DNA from 3 places in the Pseudomonas sp. GGS8 genome. Region 3 is predicted to be linked to each of the others. Evidence: predicted binding sites of a transcription regulator. Region 3 holds the regulator's gene; each other region holds the start of a gene.

Region 1 (4,191 bases), 1.5 Mb from region 3:
CGAGAGTTTCATCGCGCCGTTATCGATGTCGACGATGCTGACGCCCTCCTGCCGACCGCCATGCAAGGTGCGCAGGGTCACAGAAAAGGGTTTGTCGGTTTTTACACCGAGTTGCTGGCTGGTGATCTGCCAGTTCTGAGCGGCTTTATCGGTATCGAGCAGGACGTAATCCCAGGCCATGGCGTGGGAAGCAGCGGACAATGCGCTGAGGGCAACGAAGAGTTTGAGCGGGGTCATGGCAGCAGCCTTTCTTGGAGTTGTGCCATTTTTATAAACTTGAAGAAACGTTTCAGCAAGCTTAAAAACGCAAACAACGCGGGTAAATGCCAAGAAAGACAATTAATGAGGAGTTGATCTTCAGATTTTGGACAAATCGTAATCGAGTCGATCCCTTCGCGGGCAAGCTCGCTCCCACATGATCTCTAGCGTTCACAGGTACTGTGTTCACCGCCGATCCAAATGTGGAGCTTGCTCGCGAAAGCTGTTTCGGAAGCGTCCGCCTCAACGAAACCGGTCAACCTCATGGCGCAAGTCCGCCGCGAGCTTCTCCAGCTCTTTGGCAGTCACCGCCAGGTTCGACACCACTTCCCGCTGCTCACTGTTCGCCAGGGCAATGCTTTGCAGATTGCTGCTGAGCAAGGTCGCGGTGCTGCTTTGTTCCTGGGTTGCAGTGGTGATGGCAGCGAACTGTTGACCGGCCGAGCGGCTTTGCTCGTCGATCCGCGCCAGCGCCGAAGCAACGTTGGCGTTGCGCGAAAGGCCTTCCTGCATCAACACATTGCCCTGCTCCATGGTGCTGATGGCGTTGCCGGTTTCCTGCTGGATGCTTTGAATCATCCCGGAAATCTCATCAGTGGCCTGGCGGGTGCGTGAAGCCAGGTTGCGCACCTCATCGGCCACCACTGCAAACCCACGGCCTTGCTCACCGGCGCGGGCGGCTTCGATGGCCGCGTTGAGCGCCAGCAGGTTGGTTTGCTCGGCAATCGCCGTAATCACCCCGACAATACCGCCGATTTCCTGGGAACGCTGACCTAGAGTATTGATCACTGTCGCGGTGCTGTTCAGCGCACCGGCGATTTGCTCCAGAGACGAGGACGCTTCGTCCATCGACGTACGACCGATCTGGGTTTGCTGTGCGTTTTCCTGCGCCAGACGCTGGGTGTTGCCCATGTTGTCGGCGATGTTCAGCGAAGTGGCGCTGAATTCTTCCACGGCGCCGGCCATGCTGGTGATTTCGCCGGACTGCTGCTCCATCCCTTCATAGGCACCACCAGACAGGCCGGACAATGCCTGGGCGCGGCTGTTGACCTCTTCCGAGGCTCTACGAATGTGCTCGACCATGGTCGACAAGGCCTGACTCATCTGGTTGAAGGCGCGGGCCAACTGACCGATTTCGTCGTTGCTCGACACGTTCAGGCGTACGCCCAAATCACCGGCGCCCAAGGCTTCGGCCTGACGCACCAGATCGCCCAGCGGCGCCAGCTTACTGCGCAGCAACCAGACCGCCGCCCCCACCGCCAGCAACATCGCCAGCAGGCTGCCGATGGCCAGGCGAATGCCGACGTTCCAGGTCACCGCGCGGATTTCGGCTTTCGGCATGCTCGCCACCACCGACCACGGCCCGCCGTCGAACGGCACGGCAATGCTGTAGAAGTCTTGCGACTTGTCGCTCCAGAAATCGCCCTTGCCCGGTGTCTTGGCCAGACCGACGATGGCCGGGACTGCCACGTCCAACGCTTGCACACCGGCGATCGGCACCAGCCATTTGTTCTGCTCATCGAGCAGCGCCAGGGAGCCGGTCTGGCCGATGCGGAAGCGTTTGAGGTTCTCGAACTGGGCGTTCTGTGCGTCGGTGTAATCGAATCCCACGAACAGCACGGCAATCACCTTACCGCCGCTGTCGCGTACGGGGGTGTACTGAGTCATGTAGGACCGTTCGAAGAGCAAGGCGCGACCGACGTAGCTCTGCCCGGCCATCAAGCGCGCATAAGCCGGGTGAGCGTGATCCAGCAGTGTGCCGATGGCCCGGGTGCCGTCCTGTTTGCTCAGAGAGGTGCTGACCCGAATGAAGTCTTCGCCGCTGCGCACGAACAGCGTCGCAACGCCGGCAGTCATTTGCTTGAACTCGTCCACTTCTTTGAAGTTGTTATTCAACACTTCGCTGCCCAGGTGCAGGCCCGGGGTCTGCACGCCCGCCACGGCCACCGGCTCATCCGGGTGCACGCTCAAACCGGCGCTGAAGCGCTTCTCGAACAAACCGCTCAGGCGCTGGGTACTTTCACGCAACGTGCCGTGGAACGTGCTCAGCTGATCGGCCAGCAGCCGTGCCTCGCTGGCCAGGTGCTCTTCCCGGGTGGCGAGGTTGGCAGCGTCCAGCGAGCGCAGGGCAAACACGGTGCTGCCGCTGATGACAACCGCCAGTATCACGGCAAGCGCAAGACCCAGCTGTGAGGCAATCCGAGCACGTGGTTGAGACATGACAGCTCCTGACCCAGTGAGCCGGATCATCCTGATCCCGTCGCACTCGGCAAAATTTCTGATAGTGGGGAAAACGTGGAGCCTGGCACGAAGGTTCCATCAGCAGATTTTCGGCGGCAAAGCCGAATACTTGAGTGATTAACCGGGATATGGCTCAAGGCCGCCATTGCAGCGGTTCCATCGATTCAGCCCAGACGTTCGACATCCGGCAATTCCATGGCCCGGACTTCGCCTTGCAGGAAATCGCTGAGCCGACGCAAACGTTCACCTCCCGGGCGGGTTTTCGGCCAGACCAGGTAATAATGCTCACCACTGGCGACAGCCGTCGGCCACGGCAAACTCAGACGTCCCTGCGCGACATCCTCCGATACCATCAGCAAATCGCCCATGGACACGCCGTAGCCCCGGGCGGCAGCGATCATGCCCAGTTCCAGCGTGTCGAACACCTGCCCGCCCTTAAGCGAGACTTGATCGGTCAGGCCCATGCGCTCCAGCCAGTTGCGCCAGTCACGGCGATCCGGCGTCGGGTGCAGCAGTTCCGTGCTGGCCAGGCGCGCAACGTCCCATGGTTGATCCTTCAGAAGATTCGGTGCCCCCACCGGAATCAGCTCTTCGGGGAACAGCAAAGTCGTCTCCCAGTCCGGTGGAAAACGCCCGTTGCTGAGAATGACGGCACAGTCGAAGGGTTCGTGGTTGAAGTCCACCGTATCGACGTCCATCCAGGCGCTGGTCAATTGCACCTCGTTCCCCGGTCGCAGGTGCCGAAAACGGCTGAGCCGCGCCAACAGCCAGCGCATGGTCAGGGTCGACGGGGCTTTCATGCGCAAGATGTCGTCTTCGGCACGCAGGGTATTGCAGGCTCGTTCAAGGGCGGTGAAGCCTTCGCGAATGCCGGGCAGGACCAGCCGCGCCGATTCGGTCAGTTGCAGGTTGCGCCCGCTGCGATGGAACAGGCGACAGGCGAAATGCTCTTCAAGCGTACGAATGTGCCGGCTGACCGCACTTTGCGTGATCGACAACTCCTCGGCGGCGCGGGTAAACGAGCTATGCCGCGCCGCCGCTTCGAATGCTCGAAGGGCATACAAAGGAGGAAGACGACGAGACATTGGGAAAGCTCCTATAGCGCGGTTGCCTCAACTTATCAGAAAGTCCTTAGCATGAGTTTTAATCATGCCACCCATCCTTTTTATCCCTTTGTGGAAACCCCGCAGAGCGCCGAGAATCGACGCTTCCTGTTCTCTCTGACAATAGAGCGTGATGACCATGCAGCATCCAGCGCGTATTGAACTCTGGGCCATCCTGCGGCTGGCGGGGCCGTTGATTGCCTCGCAGTTGGCGCACATGTTGATGGTCCTCACCGACACCTTGATGATGGCGCGCCTGAGTCCCGAGGCGCTGGCCGGCGGCGGTCTGGGCGCGGCGACGTATTCGTTCGTGTCGATTTTCTGCATCGGCGTGATCGCGGCGGTGGGCACCCTGGTGGCGATCCGTCAGGGCGCGGGCGACATCATCGGCGCGGCGCGGCTGACCCAGGCCGGGTTATGGCTGGCCTGGTTGATGGCGCTGGTGGCGGGTCTGCTGCTGTGGAACCTCAAACCGGTGTTGCTGTTGTTCGGCCAGACCGAAACCAACGTTCAGGCAGCGGGCCAGTTTCTGTTGATCCTGCCGTTCGCCCTGCCCGGCTACCTGAGTTTCATGGCGCTGCGCGGCTTC
Region 2 (4,191 bases), 2.2 Mb from region 3:
TCGTTGTTGCTGATGCCGCCATCGCGGGCAAGCCCGCTCCCACAGGGTTCGGCGTCGAACTCAAAACTTGTGCACACCACGGAACCTGTGGGAGCGGGCTTGCCCGCGATGAGGCCAGTGAGAGTGCCTTAGATCCGGAAACTACCCACCAACTGCTTCAACCGCGCCGCCTGCTGTTCAAGATCCGCACATGCACGCAAAGTCGACTGCAAGTTCTCCACACCTTCCTGGTTCAGCGTGTTGATCTCGGTGATGTCGACGTTGATCGACTCCACCACGGCGGTCTGTTCCTCGGTCGCGGTAGCTACCGACTGGTTCATCCCGTCGATTTCACCGATGCGCTGCGTCACACTGCTCAGGCGCTCGCCGGCCTGGTTGGCGATGCCGACGCTGCTTTCGCTCTGGCGCTGGCTGTCGGTCATGGTGCTGACCGCTTCCCGGGCGCCGACTTGCAGCTCCTCGATCATCTTCTGCACTTGCTGCGCCGAATCCTGAGTGCGGTGGGCGAGGTTGCGTACTTCGTCGGCCACCACGGCAAAACCACGGCCGGCTTCACCGGCACGGGCCGCTTCGATGGCGGCGTTGAGGGCCAGCAGGTTGGTCTGTTGCGAGATGCTGGTGATCACCTCAAGAATCTGCCCGATGTTCACCGTGTTGCTGTTCAGGGTTTCGATGTTGCCGCACGAATCGCTGATTTTTGCCGACAGCTGGTGCATCGCGGCGATGGTTTTATCCACAACTTGCTGACCGTCTTCGGCCAGGCTGCGCGCGTCGCTTGAATGTTGCGAGGCGAGGGCGGCGTTCTGGGCGATTTCCTGGGCGGCGGCACCGAGCTGGTTGATCGCTGCCGCGACGCTGCTGGTGCGCGACGCCTGCTGATCGGAGTTGAACATCGACGAGTTCGAGGCTGCCACTACGCGCAAGGCAACTTCGTTGACCTGACCGGTAGCCGAAGAGACTTCGCGGATCGAGGTGTGGATACGCTCGACGAAACGGTTGAACGAGGTGCCCAGTGCACCGAATTCATCTTGGCCGTGAATGGTCAGGCGTTTGGTCAGGTCGCCCTCGCCCTCGGCGATGTCATGCATGGCACGGCCCATGATCAGCAACGGCTGCATCAGCACGCGGATCAACATGCTCAGCAGCGCGATGATGATGACCACGGCGATGACCATGGCGATGATTGCCGAGGTGCGGAACTCGCTGAGCATCGAGAATGCTGTTTCCTGATCCAGCACCAGCGCCACGTACCAGTCGGCCGACGGTACACCGTTAACGTGGGTGAATGAGATGAACTGGGTTTTGCCGTTCAGTTCGACTTCCTTCAAGCCCGGGCTGACTTTCGGCGCGCCGTTGGGGTAGGCGTCGGTCAGGCTCTTGAGCACCAGTTTGCTGTCCGGATGGATCAGGATCTTGCCGTCGGCGCTGACAATGAACGCATGGCCATGACCACCGAAGTTCAGCGAGTTGATGATTGTGCTGACGCTGGACAGGTCGATGTCCGCACCGGCGACGCCAATCATCTGGTTCTGGTGCTTCACCGGCGTGGCCACGGTGATTACCAGTTTTCCCGATGACGCCGCGATGTAGGGTTCGGTGACGATGGTCTGTTGCGCGTTGTCGGCCGCCTTGTACCAGCCACGGGCGCGCGGATCATAGTCCGCGGCGCGGTTGCCGGTCGGGACCGAGAACATCACGCCATCGGTGCCGCCGAAGTAGCTCAACTGGAAGTTGCCGGTGTAGGCCGGCAGGTCGATGGCGCGCTTGAGGTTGGCCTGGGCACTGCCATCCATGGCGATCTGCTGGGACAGTGATTGCAGCAATTGGATGCGGCTTTCCAGCCAGGTCTGGATGTTGCTGGTGGTCAGGCTGCCGAGTTCCTGCATCGAGGACTCGGTGCTGCTACGTAGGGTTTGTCGCTGGCGGTAATCGTTGAACAGGATGAAACAGGCGAATGCCACGGCCACCACGAGAGCGGCTGCCAACAAGATCTTGTGGCTGAATTTCATGTTTCTAGTCATTAAATGATCTACCGCGCAGTGGCTGGTCAACAAGGGGGCGTCAATTTGCCACAGTCGAGGGCTTGGCGCTGCTTTTATGTCGACTGGCCAGCGCCAAAGATTAGGTGGGTTTTGACGAAAACCGACGAAATACTCAACGACGCGAGAAAGTGGCTGATTTATCGGTAAAAGGCGGACGAGTGGCCTAATAAATAGCCGGACGGTCGGGGAACCAGATTAGGGTTTTCTCTTCTAAGCTTCTGGTTGGCAACATGCCACCCCTCTTCCGTTCCAGGAGTTACACCATGTCGCTGCGTTCTATCGCCTTGCTCTCGTTCTGCGTGTTGTTGGCCGCATGCAGCAAGATCAATCAGGAAAATTACTCGAAGCTGTCGACCGGCATGCCCAAGGCCGAGGTTGAAACCTTGCTGGGCAAACCCGCCGACTGCTCGGGCGCACTCGGCATGTCCAGCTGCACCTGGGGCGACAAAAACAGCTTTATCAGCGTGCAGTATGCCGGTGACAAAGTGCTGATGTTTTCGGGCCAAGGCCTGAAGTAAACCGGGGCTTTTCGCCCACGGGAGAAAAAAATAATGAAGCGGTTCCTGATCGTTCTTTTTGCCGGCCTGGTATTGGCCGGCTGCGCCTCTTCTGGCGTAGATCCGTTGGCGCCCAAGACCGTCAACAGCGTCAACCTCAAGCGCTACCAGGGAACCTGGTACGAATTGGCGCGTTTGCCGGTGTATTTCCAGCGCAACTGTGCGCAATCCGAAGCCCATTACAGTCTTAAGCCTGACGGTGAGATGGCGGTGCTCAACCGCTGTCTGACCTCGGAATGGCAATGGGAAGAGGCCAAGGGCAAGGCTTATCCACAGGTGCCTGGCAAGGCCGACAAACTGTGGGTCGAATTCGATACCTGGTTCTCGCGACTGATACCCGGTGTGTCGAAGGGAGAATACTGGGTGTTGTACGTCAGCGATGATTACAAGACCGCGATTGTTGGCGACCCGAGTCGCCATCACCTCTGGCTGCTGTCACGGACCCCAACGGTCAATGGCGTGGCGCGTGAAGAACTGCTGAGCAGGGCGCGTCAGCAGGGGTATGACACGACACGGCTGATCTGGCGTACGTCGGATAGCAAGATGGCCAAGACCTCGAACTAACGGTCATCGAAGAGCAAAAACGATGGGAGCGAGCCTGCTCGCGATAGCGGAATGTCAGTCAACATTTCTGTTGAATCTGACGGTCCTATCGCGAGCAGGCTCGCTCCCACATTTTTTGCGTCAGCCCAAGATATCGCGCAGGACTTGGGTGAATGCCCGATTGCTCTCTTCTTCGCCGGCATGCCGCCCATCGCGCACGACCCACTGGCCATTGACCAGCACATCTCGCACCTGGCGATCGCCACCGGCAAATAACCAACGATTGAGAATCCCGTCGCCACTGGCGGTTGCCAGGTACGGATCGTTGCCGTCGAGCACCAACCAATCCGCGCGCTTGCCGACTTCCAGGGCTCCGATCGACTGGCCCAACGCCTGGGCGCCGCCATCCAGTGCCGCGTCGTACAGCGTGCGGCCGACCATCGGCTGATTCGCGCCATACAAACGATTACGCCGCTGATCACGCAGACGCTGGCCGTATTCCAGCCAGCGCAATTCCTCCACCACGCTCAACGACACATGGCTGTCGGAACCGATGCCCATGCGCCCGCCCTGCGCCAGGAAGTCCACCGCCGGGAAAATTCCGTCGCCGAGGTTGGCTTCCGTGGTCAGGCACAGGCCGGCGATGGCGCGGCTCTTGGCCATGAGCGTGACTTCTTCCGGGTTGGCGTGAGTGGCGTGGACCAGGCACCAGCGTTGATCGACTTCGGTGTTTTCGTACAGCCATTGCAGCGGACGGCGACCGCTCCAGCTCAGGCAGTCATCGACCTCCTTCTGCTGTTCGGCGATGTGAATGTGCACTGGGCACTGCTTGTCGCTGGCCGTCAGTACTTCGCTGATCTGCTGCGGTGTGACCGCGCGTAATGAGTGGAAACACAGGCCGAGCGACTGCGCCGGTTGCTGCGCCAGGATCGGCTGCAAGCGCGATTGAAGTTTCAGATAATTCTCGGTGCTGTTGATAAAACGGCGCTGGCCTTCGTTCGGGGCCTGGCCGCCGAAACCTGCGTGGCTGTAGAGCACCGGCAGCAAGG
Region 3 (4,191 bases):
AATCGCCGGATCGCCGGCGGTGTCGAGCTGACGGCTGCCCTGGATTACAAATTGTCGGCGCTGGCCCCGCGTGTTCCGAACATGGAACTCGAGGACGAGCTGCGCAAGACCCAGTCGCGGATCGTCACCGCCCAGGCCGAACTGAGCCTGCGTGGCAATGGCGAGAGCGACAACACCACCAATCGCCAATTGTTCGCCGGCCTGCCGCTGACCGCCGCCGAGCCGCTGATCGAACCGACGCTGGCCGAGCCTCGGCGCCCGGCACCTGCGCCTGCCGCAGCGACCGGCGTCGATCCGCGTGCGTTCGACTCGATGCGTTTCGAACTCAACAGCCTGCGTGAACTGATGGAAGTGCAGCTTGGTTCTTTGGCGTGGAATCAGCTGCAAGGCAGCCGTCCGGCCCAGGCCAACCTCTGGCGTCGCCTGCAACGCATCGGCCTGTCCGGCCCGTTGTCACGCGATCTGTTGGCGCTGATTACCGACATTGAAGAGCCTCGTCAGGCCTGGCGTATGTTGCTCGCGCACTTGGCTCGGATGATCACCACCCCGGAAGTCGAGCCATTGGAGGAGGGCGGCGTGATTGCCATGGTCGGCCCGGCCGGCATGGGCAAGACCACCACGCTGGCCAAGCTCGCGGCCCGTTATGTGCTCAAGTACGGCGCGCAGAACATCGCGCTGGTGAGCATGGACAGCTATCGCATCGGTGCTCAGGAACAGCTCAAGACGCTGGGCCGGATCCTCAATGTGTCGGTGACCCATGTCGACCCGGGTCAATCCCTGGTGCAGGCGCTGGAGCCGCTGCTGCGCAAACGCGTGGTGCTGATCGATACCGCCGGCCTTCAGGCCAGCGATCCGGCACTGCGCATGCAGCTCGAAAGCCTGGCCGGGCGCGGCATCAAATCAAAAAATTATCTGGTCTTGGCAACCACCAGCCAGAAACAGGTTCTAACCGCCGCTTATCACAGTTACAAACGCTGCGGCCTCGCCGGCTGCATCCTGACTAAACTGGATGAAACGGCAAGTCTGGGCGAGGTGTTGAGCCTGGCTATCAGTCATGAGTTGCCGGTGGCTTACCTGACCGATGGTCCGCGGATCCCGGATGATTTGCATCTGCCGCGTCGTCATCAACTGGTCAGCCGCGCCGTTAGCGTGCAAATGCAGGAAGAACCCAGCGAAGAAGCCATGGCTGACATGTTCGCTGATATTTACCACAGCCCGACCAAGCAGGTTGGCTGAGGTATTAATGAACATTTTTTGTACCTACATCGATGGTCTGCCATGCATTGTTCCGATGGTGAACGCGCAGCCAGTAATGTGGCCTCCGTCTAAGTAAGACAAGGTAAAGAAATAACATGGGCAGCATGCATCCCGTACAGGTGATCGCGGTGACCGGCGGCAAAGGTGGCGTCGGGAAGACTAACGTGTCAGTGAACTTGTCCCTGGCTCTAGCTGAGCTCGGCCGGCGCGTCATGCTGCTGGATGCCGATCTGGGGCTGGCGAACGTCGACGTTCTGTTGGGACTGACACCCAAACGCACGCTGGCCGACGTGATCGAAGGTCGCTGTGAGCTGCGTGACGTGTTATTGCAAGGGCCTGGCGGTATCCGCATCGTCCCGGCCGCCTCCGGCACCCAGAGCATGGTTCATCTGAGCCCGGCCCAGCATGCCGGCCTGATTCAGGCGTTCAGCGACATCGGCGACAACCTCGACGTATTGGTGATCGACACCGCTGCGGGCATTGGTGACTCAGTAGTCAGCTTCGTGCGCGCCGCGCAGGAAGTCTTGCTGGTGGTGTGTGACGAGCCGACCTCGATCACCGACGCCTACGCGCTGATCAAATTGCTTAACCGCGACTACGGCATGAACCGATTCCGCGTCCTGGCCAACATGGCGCAGAGCCCGCAGGAAGGCCGCAACCTGTTCGCCAAATTGACCAAGGTCACGGATCGCTTCCTTGACGTCGCCTTACAGTACGTCGGCGCAGTGCCTTACGACGAAAGCGTGCGCAAGGCGGTACAGAAGCAACGCGCGGTGTATGAAGCTTTCCCACGCTCCAAGTGCGCCCTGGCGTTCAAGGCCATTGCGCAGAAAGTCGATACCTGGCCGCTGCCGGCCAACCCGCGTGGGCACCTGGAGTTTTTCGTCGAGCGCCTCGTGCAACAAACGGCAGGACCCGTGTTATGACAGCCAGCGGTTACAACCTCTACAAGCAGTCGGCACGTGACGCGCAGTACGAGCTGATCGAGCGTTACGCGCCACTGGTCAAACGCATTGCCTACCACTTGCTGGCGCGTCTGCCGGCCAGTGTCCAGGTCGAAGACCTGATTCAGGCCGGGATGATCGGCCTGCTAGAAGTATCAACCAAATATGACGCCAGCAAAGGCGCGAGTTTCGAGACGTACGCGGGTATTCGAATCCGCGGCGCGATGCTCGATGAAGTGCGCAAGGGGGACTGGGCGCCACGTTCGGTCCACCGCAATACCCGCATGGTCAGCGACGCGATTCGCTCGATTGAAGCTAAAACCGGCCGTGACGCTAAAGATCACGAAGTTGCGGCCGAACTCCAATTGAGTCTCGACGATTATTACGGGATTTTGAACGACACCCTGGGCAGCCGGTTATTCAGCTTCGACGATCTGTTGCAGGACGGCGAACACGAAGGGCTGCATGAGGATGGCGCGAGTGCTCATCTCGAGCCGTCACGCGATCTGGAAGATGAACGCTTCCAGGCGGCGCTGGCGGACGCGATTGCCAATTTGCCGGAGCGTGAGCGACTGGTGTTGGCGCTGTACTACGACGAAGAGTTGAATCTCAAGGAAATCGGTGAGGTCCTGGGGGTCAGTGAATCTCGGGTCAGCCAGTTACACAGCCAGTGCGCGGCCCGTTTGCGGGGGCGTTTGGGGGAGTGGCGAGCGCGCTGAAGGCAGTGTGGGGACACTGCGAATGGAGCTGGTGTGGTGTTGAACCGTACCGGTCTCGATCTGTTGTGCTCCAGACAGTCATTGAGTGCTTTGCCGGATTGATTGAAATGGCGCGCCCAGGTGCTGGGCGCGTTTAAGACTGCTTGGAGGTCGAATTGGACAAGAACATGAAAATCCTCATCGTTGATGACTTCTCAACGATGCGGCGGATCATAAAAAACCTGTTGCGTGACCTTGGGTTCACCAACACCGCCGAGGCCGATGACGGATTGACCGGGTTGCCGATGCTGCAAAGCGGTAACTTCGATTTTCTGGTGACCGACTGGAACATGCCCGGGATGACCGGCATCGACCTGCTTCGTGCGGTGCGCGCCGATGAAAGGCTCAAGCATCTGCCGGTGCTGATGGTGACCGCTGAAGCCAAGCGCGAGCAGATCATCGAAGCGGCCCAGGCCGGTGTTAACGGCTATGTGGTCAAACCCTTCACGGCCCAGGCGTTGAAAGAAAAAATCGAGAAGATTTTCGAACGCATCGGTTGAGAAACTGCGCCACGGGGGAGCTATGGAGCATATCGAATCTTCAAAGGGCGATTTTGAGTCGACCCTGAAAAAACACGCGGTCGAACTGGTCGAAAGCCTTGAAAAGGGCAGGTTCGGCGACGCTGTGCAACTGATCCATGAGCTCAACCAGACCCGTGACCGTGGCCTGTATCAGGAAGTGGGCAAGCTCACCCGCGAGCTGCATAGCGCGATCGTCAATTTCCAGATTGACCCGCACATGCCGCAAGCCGAGGAAGTGTCTCAGATCACGGATGCCACCGAGCGCCTGTCCTATGTGGTCAAGCTGACCGAGGCCGCGGCCAACCGCACCATGGACCTGGTGGAGAACGCCACGCCGCTGATCAACAGCCTGAGCGACGAAGCTCAGGCGCTGAGCACGGATTGGGGACGGTTCATGCGCCGCGAAGTCGGGGCTGAAGAGTTCCGCGAGTTGGCCCGGCGGGTCGACGGTTTCCTGACACGCAGCAGTGAAGACAACCGCGTCGTGTCGAGCAACCTCAACGACATTCTGCTGGCCCAGGATTACCAGGACCTCACCGGTCAGGTGATCAAGCGTGTGACCCAACTGGTCACCGAAGTTGAAAGCAACCTGCTCAAGCTCGTACTCATGGCCAGTCAGGTAGACCGCTTTGCGGGTATCGAACATGACCGTGAAGCGATGCTGGCTGAAAAAGATCCACAAAAACATCTCTCTCAGGGTGAAGGTCCGCA

What was found. The regulator FliA, encoded in region 3, starts transcription of late flagellar genes. The targets are predictions, from matches to a motif close to CTAAAGTTTNNNNNNNNNNNGCCGNTAA.
Region 1: the regulator FliA is predicted to act here: its motif matches at 2,586-2,613, upstream of J3D54_RS09305 (methyl-accepting chemotaxis protein).
Region 2: the regulator FliA is predicted to act here: its motif matches at 2,098-2,125, upstream of J3D54_RS06490 (methyl-accepting chemotaxis protein).

The regions. Positions count from the first base shown of each region.
Region 1 covers NZ_JALJWF010000001.1:2,110,790-2,114,980, reverse strand. Annotated here, with positions in the region: gene J3D54_RS09310 (aldose 1-epimerase family protein) at 1-237, opposite strand, end outside; gene J3D54_RS09305 (methyl-accepting chemotaxis protein) at 502-2,478, opposite strand; gene J3D54_RS09300 (LysR substrate-binding domain-containing protein) at 2,664-3,584, opposite strand; gene J3D54_RS09295 (NorM family multidrug efflux MATE transporter) at 3,742-4,191, shown strand, end outside.
Region 2 covers NZ_JALJWF010000001.1:1,483,616-1,487,806, reverse strand. Annotated here, with positions in the region: gene J3D54_RS06490 (methyl-accepting chemotaxis protein) at 129-2,021, opposite strand; gene J3D54_RS06485 (hypothetical protein) at 2,306-2,560, shown strand; gene J3D54_RS06480 (lipocalin family protein) at 2,594-3,163, shown strand; gene J3D54_RS06475 (formimidoylglutamate deiminase) at 3,284-4,191, opposite strand, start outside.
Region 3 covers NZ_JALJWF010000001.1:3,652,823-3,657,013, forward strand. Annotated here, with positions in the region: gene flhF (flagellar biosynthesis protein FlhF) at 1-1,236, shown strand, start outside; gene fleN (flagellar synthesis regulator FleN) at 1,353-2,183, shown strand; gene fliA (RNA polymerase sigma factor FliA) at 2,180-2,920, shown strand; gene J3D54_RS16520 (chemotaxis response regulator CheY) at 3,088-3,459, shown strand; gene J3D54_RS16525 (protein phosphatase CheZ) at 3,482-4,191, shown strand, end outside.